DNA from 2 places in the Bradyrhizobium sp. WYCCWR15520 genome. Region 1 is predicted to be linked to the other one. Evidence: riboswitches for the same ligand, from Rfam matches in the RefSeq annotation. Region 1 holds a riboswitch; the other holds the start of a gene.

Region 1 (4,814 bases):
GGCGTGAGCGGTGCGCTTTGATGCCGATCCGGAAGTCAACTCTTGCGTTTTGTGCTCCGCCAACGCATATACGCACCACGGTAGCGCGATGCGCTATCGCAGCCCTCCTTGGGCGTTTCCTCCCTAGACTTGGGCCGCTTGTTCATTACAAGCGGCCTCTTTTTCTCGGTCGCCGCTATGGCGACGCCCCGGCAATTCTTTCGGAAATTGGCTTGCGCAGGTTGGTTAGACGACCGCCACGCTCGCAACGAGTTGCTACCTTCGGCGCAAGCGCCATCCCCGTCGCTTTAACGAGAAGGGACGAGCACGGTCATGAGAAACTCGCCTTACGCGAGGCAACGCGCCTTCGTTGCAGGTCGGCGGCCCGTGAGGTGTTGAGTACGCATTCTTCTCCGGCCGTGATATCAGTCTTCGCGGTAAAGCCTCCGCGGGCGAATGTTAAAGATGTTTCTCGCATTGATAAGCGTCGGAGATATAGGGATGGAAATGGGAAGCCTTTCTTTGGTTGGTCCGGCATGCGGTAGTCGTCAATACTATCGAAGGAACGATCTCCCCTTCGGGCGCTCCGGCCGATCTCAGCGATCGGGCGCATTTGGAAGCCGTGCGAAGGCGCTTGCCGCGGGACGCCGCAATGCCAGCAGCCTTCGCACGAGTGCTACGACACGCGCTTGATGATGTAGCTATCCATGATCCAGCCATGCTTGGCGCGTGCTTCCTGTCGGGCGGCGACGATGATTGGCCCCACTTCTGCGAGCGCACCTGACATGGTGATTTGCGGGGGCATCCCGAGATAGGCGCCCCACCAGATATGTAGTCCGTTCGGATCGAGCCACTGGAACGCGGCGCCGCCATCGAGCATGACGACCACCGTGTCGGCGCCGGATGGCCAACCGCATTCGCGCAGCCGCCGTCCGGTGGTGACGAGAAAAGGCTCCCCAATGTCGTTCAGCGGCAGTGAATGTGCGGCGCAAAGCGCCTGGATCGACGTGATGCCCGGGACGACCTCGATTATCGGCAACGGATCAAGCCTTTGTGCGATCCGCAGGCTCGAGTCGTATAGCGAAGGATCGCCCCAGATCAGCAGGGCAACGCGCCCGTCATCACCGAGATGCGCCGCAATTGCCCGGGACCAGGTCACGGCGACGGCGTCGTGCCATTCCTCCACTCCCTTGCGGTAGCTCTCCTGCGCAGTATCGCGAACGGGCACGTCGAACTCAGCAACGCGCGTGCGGCTGTTCGTCAGGGCTTGCGCGCAAATCAGCCGGCGCAGGTCGGCGAGATCGGACTTCACCGGGCCCTTGCGCGGAATCAGCACCAAGTCAGCTGCATTGATCGCGCGGATCGCCCCAAGCGTGAGCTGCTCGGGATCGCCGCAGCCAATGCCTATCAGGGAGAGTGTCAGCATTACGTTATGAAACGGGGGCGGCCGCGGCTTGCGACCGCCCGCACGTCATCTTCAGGCGCCGTTGTGAAGCCGATAGGTAACAAGACCATCGGCAGTCACACCTCGCAGCGATTTCGCCAGTGCCAACACGGTCAGATCGGCCAGCGGTTCAATGACCACGACGAGCGCGTAAGAAGCGGCGAAAGACGCGATGGAGGCGAGGTTCTCGGCCGCAAAGCCCGCACCATACAGCGCCCAGAAGGCGACCCACCCTACGATGCCGGATTGATAGGCGGTTGAAAGCGCAAGTGCCTGCCGATATTGCAGGTCAACATAGGCGGTGTTGCGAGGAATGATCCGCCCGGCCAGCGCCTGGATCGCAAATAAGGGCACCAGCAGCGTCGTCACGTTCATACCATATTGCGGCAGGTCGGTCGGCACGAAGAACAGCCCCTGCAGCAGAAGACCAAGCGCCAACCCGAACGCGGCTGGCGCTGCGCCGAACAGGAGAAACAGCGTCGAGCCGAGAATGAAATGCACCTCCGAGACCCCGACCCTGAAATGCGGCAGGAGTTCGAAGAACGAGAAGACCAGGACCGTTGTTGCGACGGTGCGCACCGCCAGCGAAACAATTCCCTGCGCGCGCACGGTTTCGACCACGGGCTTGAAGGCGCAGCCGGCGGCAACGGCACCGGTTGCGCAACTCAGCACGAGCTTGGCGCCCGTAACGATACCTGGTTCGATATGCATGACTTAAGTCCCTTCTGCCGTCACACCCGACGGCGTTAGCGTTAAAAACTGCAGGGCCGGTCTCCTGGCTCGCGGTTCGAAACCGGTCCCCGGCCTTCCCAGGCCTGACGGCCAGTGGCGGATCGGAGCCCCTCACCGCTTACAGTCGCGGGGGCGGCCGGGCTTTGGGCGCCGCATTCAGGTCCGCCCTTCCCCGTTCCCAATTATGCTCTGGCGCTTTGCGCCGCTTCGAGCACCATGCCTGCTCTGTGTGCTCCTTCCGACGAGGAGACGTCAAGGGGCTCGCGAGATCGGGCGACAGCGTCATCATCGGGTCTCTCCCGCCAGCGTGCCGAAAAGAATGATCGGCGCCGTCGTTGCGGCGCCGGTTTGCGCTAGCTGCTCTGCGAGCTTCGCAATCGTGGTGCGGACAATCCGCTCCTCGGCGTGGCCAAGAGACTCGCAAATAGCGCCGGCGTGTCGGCAGCCACCGTGCTCGATCAGTTTTGCCGCGAGCGCCGGGAATGTGTCGCTTCCCCATATAAATAGGGTCGTTGATTCCGGATCGGCAATTGCCGCGCATCGATATAATCGGGCTCGCTCTTGAAGCACTGGACCTTCAGCCCGCGATCGCGATAGGCGCGCGCCAGCGTCAGCGTCGTCTTGCCGACCCCGGATGCAGGCGCGGAGATGACGAGGCTCGCCGTCATCACGAGCCTTCCGGAAAGCGAGGCGTCGGCCCGAGCGGCCGATAGCGGCGGTCATAGTCGACGGCATACAGGCGGCTCTCTCCGAAATCTTCCGAACCCAGTGTGCGGCCAACCAGAATAACGGCTGTGCGCTCGAGCTCGGTGCTTACAGCAGAGTCCAAGGTACCGAGCGTGGCGCGGACGATGCGCTGATCCGGCCAGCTTGCGCGCCAGACTATTGCAACCGGGCAGTCTCCTCCGTAGTGCGGCGTCAGCTCATCAATCACCGTGGAAAGCAGATGGATCGAGAGATGGATGGCGAGCACCGCACCGGTCGCGGCAAAGGTGGCGAGTTTCTCGCCTTGCGGCATCGCGCTCGCCCTGCCCGGCATCCGCGTCAGCACGACCGATTGCACAAGATCCGGTAGCGTGAGCTCGGCCTCGATCGCGGCCGCGGCGGCGGAAAAGGCCGGCACGCCCGGCGTGATTGAATAGGAGATTTGAAGCGCGCGCAGGCGGCGCAATTGCTCGCCCATCGCCGACCAGATCGAGAGATCCCCGGAATGTAGCCGCGCGACGTCCTTGCCCTCACGATGCGCGGTGACGATCTCCGACATGATGTCGTCGAGCGACAGCGGCGCGGTGTTCACGATCCGTGCATCCTTTGGGCAATGGGCAAGAACGCCCTCGGGTACGAGAGAGCCGGCATAGAGGCAGACCGCACAGGCGGCAATCAGATCGCGACCGCGCAAGGTGAGCAGATCAGCTGCTCCCGGTCCGGCACCGATGAAGTGCACCGTCATTCGGCGTCTCCTACCGCGATCGCTGCGGTCGCCGTCCGATCCTGCGAGACAGCCCGCGTCGAAACGAGGCGCGCACCACGGCCGGCGACCGCAAGCGCTGCGGCTTCGGCGACGGAGCCCGTACCGAACTTCGCCTTGATGGATTCTGACTGTGTGGGCGTGGCAATGCCGGCTAGGACATCGGCCGAAACAGGCCGGATCGGCACGGTGAGTTCGCGCGCCAGCAATTTGAGCGCGGCGGTTTCGGCCTTGTCGCTGACAGTTGCAACTGCCGCGAGACCTTCAGGACCGCCCGCGGCGGCGAGAGCTTCGCGCAGCGCAGCCAGTGTGACCTCCCGCTTGAACCCCAGACCTGCGACCTTCACTTGACTGCACTCCATTGCACGACCGGCCGCATCGCCTCCCAGGAGCGATAGCGGCCGAGGTGACCCGCATGCGCAATCTCAATTCGCATCAACTCGCCACCGTGGCGTTGATGAAGGTCCGAGAGTAGCGCCTCGGTCTCCAGCGTGACGGCATGCGCAACCACCCTTACTCTCGGCTCAATGCGCGACCACACCGCATCGAACATCCTAGCGTCGAGCCCTCCGCCGATGAAGACGGCTTGCGGTGTCTCAAGGCGTGAGAGGATATCAGGCGCTATTCCCTCGACGATGGCGATCCGATGCGTCAGACCGAAGGTTGCCGCGTTGCCGCGGATATTCGCTACGCGATTAGACCGCGCTTCGATGGCGATCGCCGTGCCACCACAGAGAGCCCATTCTACCGAGATCGAACCTGAACCGGCGCCAATGTCCCATAATCTGTCGCCGGATCTCGGCGCCAGCGACGAAAGCGCGAGCGCGCGCATCGGCCGCTTGGTGATCTGGCCGTCATGCACGAAGAGCGCGTCTGAAAGGCCGGAGCTGCGCGGAACGCCGTGCGGTCCATTGGTTTCCAGCGCAACTGCCACCGGCCCCGCGCCGCCATCTGCGGCGTAGCTGTCGGCCCGATATTGCGCCACGGATTCGCGGGGACCGCCGAGCGCGGTGAGCGTCCATAGCCGTGAATTGCCCCAGCCGCGCGCCGTCAACCATTTGGCCAGATCGCCGGGCGCCTTGCCGTCGCGCACGAGACAAATGATGCGCGCTCCATGTGTCAGATGCGGCACCAGGCGTTCGAATGGCGCCGCGTGGATTCCAAGACAGACGACAGATTCGAGCCGCCATC
Region 2 (4,814 bases), on a different contig from region 1:
GCGTAGATCCGAGGTGCAGGGAATGAAAGCCGACCAAACGGGAGTGTGCTAAGATATATGTAGACTTGCACTGAATAGGTGTTTTCGTGGATGAGCAGTTTTTAAAGGACCGGGCCCAGATCATTCGCGATCTAGCGGACAAGGCAGACCCTTTCATTAGAAAAAGGCTGCTGGACCTAGCGGAACGGTATGATAGACGTATAAGACCGACGGTCTCAGATGACAAAGCGCGGCGAAACTAATTGGTCGTGGAACTGTTCCGACCGATCAGGCGACTCACCATTGATTGCACGTGGCCGATTTCGTGGTCGACATCCATGAGCGACGCTCTGGAGTCCGCCTGAAGGGACCCGACCGCACGTTTTCTTCAGAGCCGCTCGCGCCTGAAGACGCGGAGGCGGCTTATTACATTACGAGGACGTCAATCGCCCGTCTTGCGGAGGCGTCCTCTTCTCGAAATTAGGATGGGTGACCGTACGCCGGCATTTACGAACAACTGTTCGCCGAGGCTAATGACCTGTATCTGCGAGAACCTGCTCGCACCATGCGTTTTTGCGGTCAGAGCCATTGAGATCCTGCAAATCAATCTCTTGCCGGATGCAGAAAAAAGGCCGCGCGAATGTTACGCGCGGCCAAGTCAGGGAGGAACGCCCCAAGGGGCGGCTGAAGGAGCATCGAGATGAGTAGATCGATCACTCACCGAGAACTCCAAGCTTGTGAGAGCATCAGTGTTACGAGACGCTTTTTTGTTCGTCTCTAGTCGCGCGAAGTGATCGAATACTTGAGTTCTTGCGCGGTTTGGCGGTAATTTTTGTACATGTCTCGCATCTTTTGTGCAAAGATGATCAGCTGGACGCATCGTTCAGCTCGACGTATCGGTCGGTCTACCGCGATAAGCCCGGATACCTAAGGAGGTCACCGTTCCCTTCTTTGTTCAGGCGGGATGTCGTTTCGGCGACACTCATCACGGGTCTCGGTGATCTATTACAAGCCTGTACGTGACGTGCGCTGCGAGTTCAGAATCGTGAGAAGCTACAGGCCTATGGGAATGTCAACGTAGCGCATCGATGGCTCGTCAGCGTCCGCCGGACCGAGCTGGTCCGAAGCCGACTGGCAAGCCGCAAGCGCTGCCGATGTCTGCTCTATGGCCTGCAAATGGCGAAGCATCACGCGGATATGGCGCGGCCAAAATGGTCGTTTCGGAGTGCGACGGTGGACGGTTCGAGTCCGCAGACGACAGAATGGATGACATGCCGCTCGAAGGCCACGAGATCGGGGGTGCCCGTAACTTTCAAGCACGGGCCAGGAAGGTGATGCGGCAGTCGTGCCTGAACGGGCTGTTTTTGGCCAAGGTGGTCGCTGAGCCGATGCAGGCGATAGAGATGCGCGGAGGTGGGCAACCTTCGGTCAATGGCTACGTCAGCGCATGGGTACGGCGATGCGACAGTAAGTTTCGGCAAGATATGGGTGTGCCTCGCGATATAGCATGTAGGCGCGTGCAGAGTTGGAGGCGGCCGCCTACCGATTTTCCTGCGGCGCTCACCACCGCGGAAAATTCGAACCTTTGCCGAGCGGATGCCGGGCGTGCCGCTGCTCGCCAATGTGACCGCCTTCGGCAAGACGCCGTTTCTTGCGGCGGCAGAATTCGAAATAACTAATCAATGGCGATCTGGCTCGTGTCGGCGCTGCGGGTGGCGAATAAGGCGCAGGAAGATGTGTAAGCTGGGATCGCGCAACCGCCGCACCCACATGATTGTCGATCGAATCCAGACGTGCGCCCAACTCTATGCCACGATCGGGCCACACGACGACGAGGCTAGATGCCTCCGTTCTCCAGACAATCGCTCCGAACCGCACAAAGAATTATCGAGAGGTTGACGGAACAGTCCTCTTGCAGGTAATCGGAGATGTCGAGGTTCTCCGGATGGATCCGGAGCTAAGAGGGAAGCCGGTGCGATGCCGGCGCTGCCCCCGCAACTGTAAGCGGCGAGCCGCTGTCCAATAGAAGCCACTGAAGCCACGCGGCTTTGGGAAGGTCGGATAGCGGCGACGACCCGCGAGCTAGGAGACCTGGCCCGACAATATATTCGTCCACGGGCGGGGTGTCCCGGTGGTGCGCCAAGCAGTTGCCGCTTTCCGCGGCTTTTCTGCACGCGTCCGCCATGGCCTTTGCTCCCAACATGGGGTTGAAGCTATGTCTCTTCTCTCGATTCCTGTCGCTACCCTCGGTACGCCGCGCATCGGTCCGCGCCGCGAACTCAAACTCGCGCTCGAGAGCTATTGGGCCGGAAAATCTGACGAAACGCAGCTTCTTGAGGCCGCGGCTGCGCTTCGCGCCGCCAACTGGGCGCGGCAGAAATCGCTCGGCGTAACCGTTATTCCTTCAAACGACTTCTCGCTTTATGACCATGTGCTCGATACCAGCGTGATGGTCGGTGCCATTCCGGAAATTTACGGTTGGAGTGCAGGCCCTGTTTCGCTCAAAACCTACTTTGCGATGGCACGGGGCGTGCAGCGCGATGACCATGACGCGAATTGCGGTCACGCCGAGCACAGCGCGGCAGCGCAGGAGATGACCAAATGGTTCGACACCAATTATCACTACATAGTGCCGGAATATCACAAGGATCAGACCTTCACGCTTTCCTCTCGCAAGCCGATCGAGGAGTACGAAGAAGCGAAAAACCTGGGTTATCAGACGCGCCCGGTGCTTGTTGGTCCGGTCACCTTTCTCAAGCTCGGCAAGAGCGCCGATCCTGCATTCGATACGCTGTTGCTTCTCGATAGGCTGCTGCCGGTCTATGTAGACGTTCTCCGCGAACTCACCTTAAGGGGCGCCGAGTGGGTGCAACTGGACGAGCCATGTTTGGTCCTGGACCTCGATGCTGCCACACGCGACGCGCTGCGCCGGACCTACACCTATCTGGCGAAAAAGGTTCCCGACGTGAAGATCATGCTCGCTACCTATTTTGGAACGATCGGCGATAACCTGGAAGCCGCTTTGACGTTGCCGGTTGCGGGCCTTCACATCGACCTGGTCCGCGCCCCGGAGCAGTTGGACGTGATTGTCGCCGACGCTCGAAGGGATCTTGTCATTTCCCTCGGAGTCGTCGATGGCCGCAATGTCTGGCGTTCGAACCTTCCAGCGGTGCTCGACCGGCTCGAACCTGCCATCGCAAGGCTCGGCAAGGACCGCGTGCAGATTGCACCCTCATGCTCGCTGCTTCATGTCCCGATCGATCTCGAACTAGAGACCGATCTCGATCTCGATGTGAAAAGCTGGCTTGCTTTCTCCGTCCAGAAGATCGGAGAACTCGCAACGCTGGGCCGCGTGCTGGCTAAAGGATGGGAGGAAGCGGCGGATGTACTTGAGGCTTCGGAGGCCGCGGCCGTCGCGCGCGAAACGTCACCCAACGTTCACAATGCGAACGTCGCCAAGCGAATGGCTGCAATCGATGGCAGCATGCGGCGTCGTCACAGTCCTTTCGCCCGGCGCGCCGAGGTTCAGCGCGCGCGGTTCCGATTGCCGACATTTCCAACGACGACGATCGGATCGTTCCCGCAGACGCTGGAGGTTCGCAACGCCCGCGCAGCCCATTCCCGGGGAACGATGAGCGACGCACAATACGAGCAGTTTCTCAAGGAGGAGACGGCGCGTGCGGTGCGCTGGCAGGAAGACATTGGTCTCGACGTTCTCGTGCATGGAGAGTTCGAGCGCAATGACATGGTGCAGTATTTCGGTGAGCGGCTGTCCGGCTTCGCATTCACCAAGCATGGTTGGGTTCAGTCCTACGGCTCGCGATATGTCCGGCCGCCCATCCTGTTTGGCGACGTCTCCCGGCCGACGCCGATGGCGATGGAGTGGTGGCGCTTCGCGCAATCGCTGACCAAGAAGCCACTGAAGGCGATGCTGACTGGGCCGGTGACGATCCTGAACTGGTCATTCGTCCGTGATGATATTCCACGGAGCGAAGCATGCCATCAGATCGCGCTCGCGATACGTGACGAGGTGATCGATCTGGAGAGGTCCGGCGCGATGATGATCCAGATTGACGAGGCTGCGCTCCGAGAAGGATTGCCGCTGCGCAAGTCACAATGGAAGACCTACCTCGGCTGGGCAGTAGACAGCTTCCGCATCTGCTCGGCTGGGGTGGCCGACGAGACCCAGATCCACACCCATATGTGTTATTCAGAGTTCAACGACATCATCGATGCGATCGCGGCAATGGATGCCGATGTCATCTCGATCGAGACGTCACGGTCAAAAATGCAGCTGCTTGATGCCTTCAAGAGCTACAAATATCCAAACGAGATCGGACCGGGCGTTTACGACATCCATTCGCCGCGCGTCCCGGATGCAGCCGAGATGAAAAATCTCATTGCGCTGGCGCGGCAGCGGCTTTCCGATGCGCAGCTCTGGATCAATCCCGATTGCGGCTTGAAAACGCGCCGATGGGAGGAGGTGCGTCCCGCGCTAACCAATATGGTCGCGGCTGCCCGTGAATTGCGGGCGGCGTCCTGATCCCAGTTGCCGATCTCCGACGTCTTTTTTCACAGGGGGCGCCGATGCGTTTTCTAAATCAAATGCGTCCGCTTTGGAAAAGAGGGGCCCTGTTGCTGATTCATCGCTGGTGGGAGCGATGTAGCGTGGTGGCGAGAAAACGATCCTGAAGTTGGTCGGAAGCAAGGCTCAAACGATCGAGGGGAACGAAATGCTCTCGATCCATCTCGGTACTGCTGGAGGGTTGAGTTATTGAGTTGAGTGTTTGCCGACTTTGGGAACCGGAACGGCGAAGCGTCGGACGATTTGCGAA

The links. Region 1 has a riboswitch for cobalamin ahead of AC0QUY_RS33375 (energy-coupling factor ABC transporter permease). Riboswitches for the same ligand answer to the same signal wherever they lie in the genome.
Region 2: another riboswitch for cobalamin. It lies ahead of metE (5-methyltetrahydropteroyltriglutamate--homocysteine S-methyltransferase); the one in region 1 lies ahead of AC0QUY_RS33375 (energy-coupling factor ABC transporter permease).

Annotation. Positions count from the first base shown of each region.
Region 1 is NZ_JBWBWM010000038.1:54,718-59,531, forward strand. Features, by position in the region: gene cobF (precorrin-6A synthase (deacetylating)) at 656-1,405, opposite strand; gene AC0QUY_RS33375 (energy-coupling factor ABC transporter permease) at 1,457-2,134, opposite strand; cobalamin riboswitch at 2,172-2,389, opposite strand; gene AC0QUY_RS33380 (hypothetical protein) at 2,614-2,823, opposite strand; gene cobM (precorrin-4 C(11)-methyltransferase) at 2,823-3,605, opposite strand; gene AC0QUY_RS33390 (cobalamin biosynthesis protein) at 3,602-3,970, opposite strand; gene AC0QUY_RS33395 (bifunctional cobalt-precorrin-7 (C(5))-methyltransferase/cobalt-precorrin-6B (C(15))-methyltransferase) at 3,967-4,814, opposite strand, start outside.
Region 2 is NZ_JBWBWM010000059.1:2,621-7,434, reverse strand. Features, by position in the region: cobalamin riboswitch at 1,897-2,092, shown strand; gene metE (5-methyltetrahydropteroyltriglutamate--homocysteine S-methyltransferase) at 2,195-4,522, shown strand.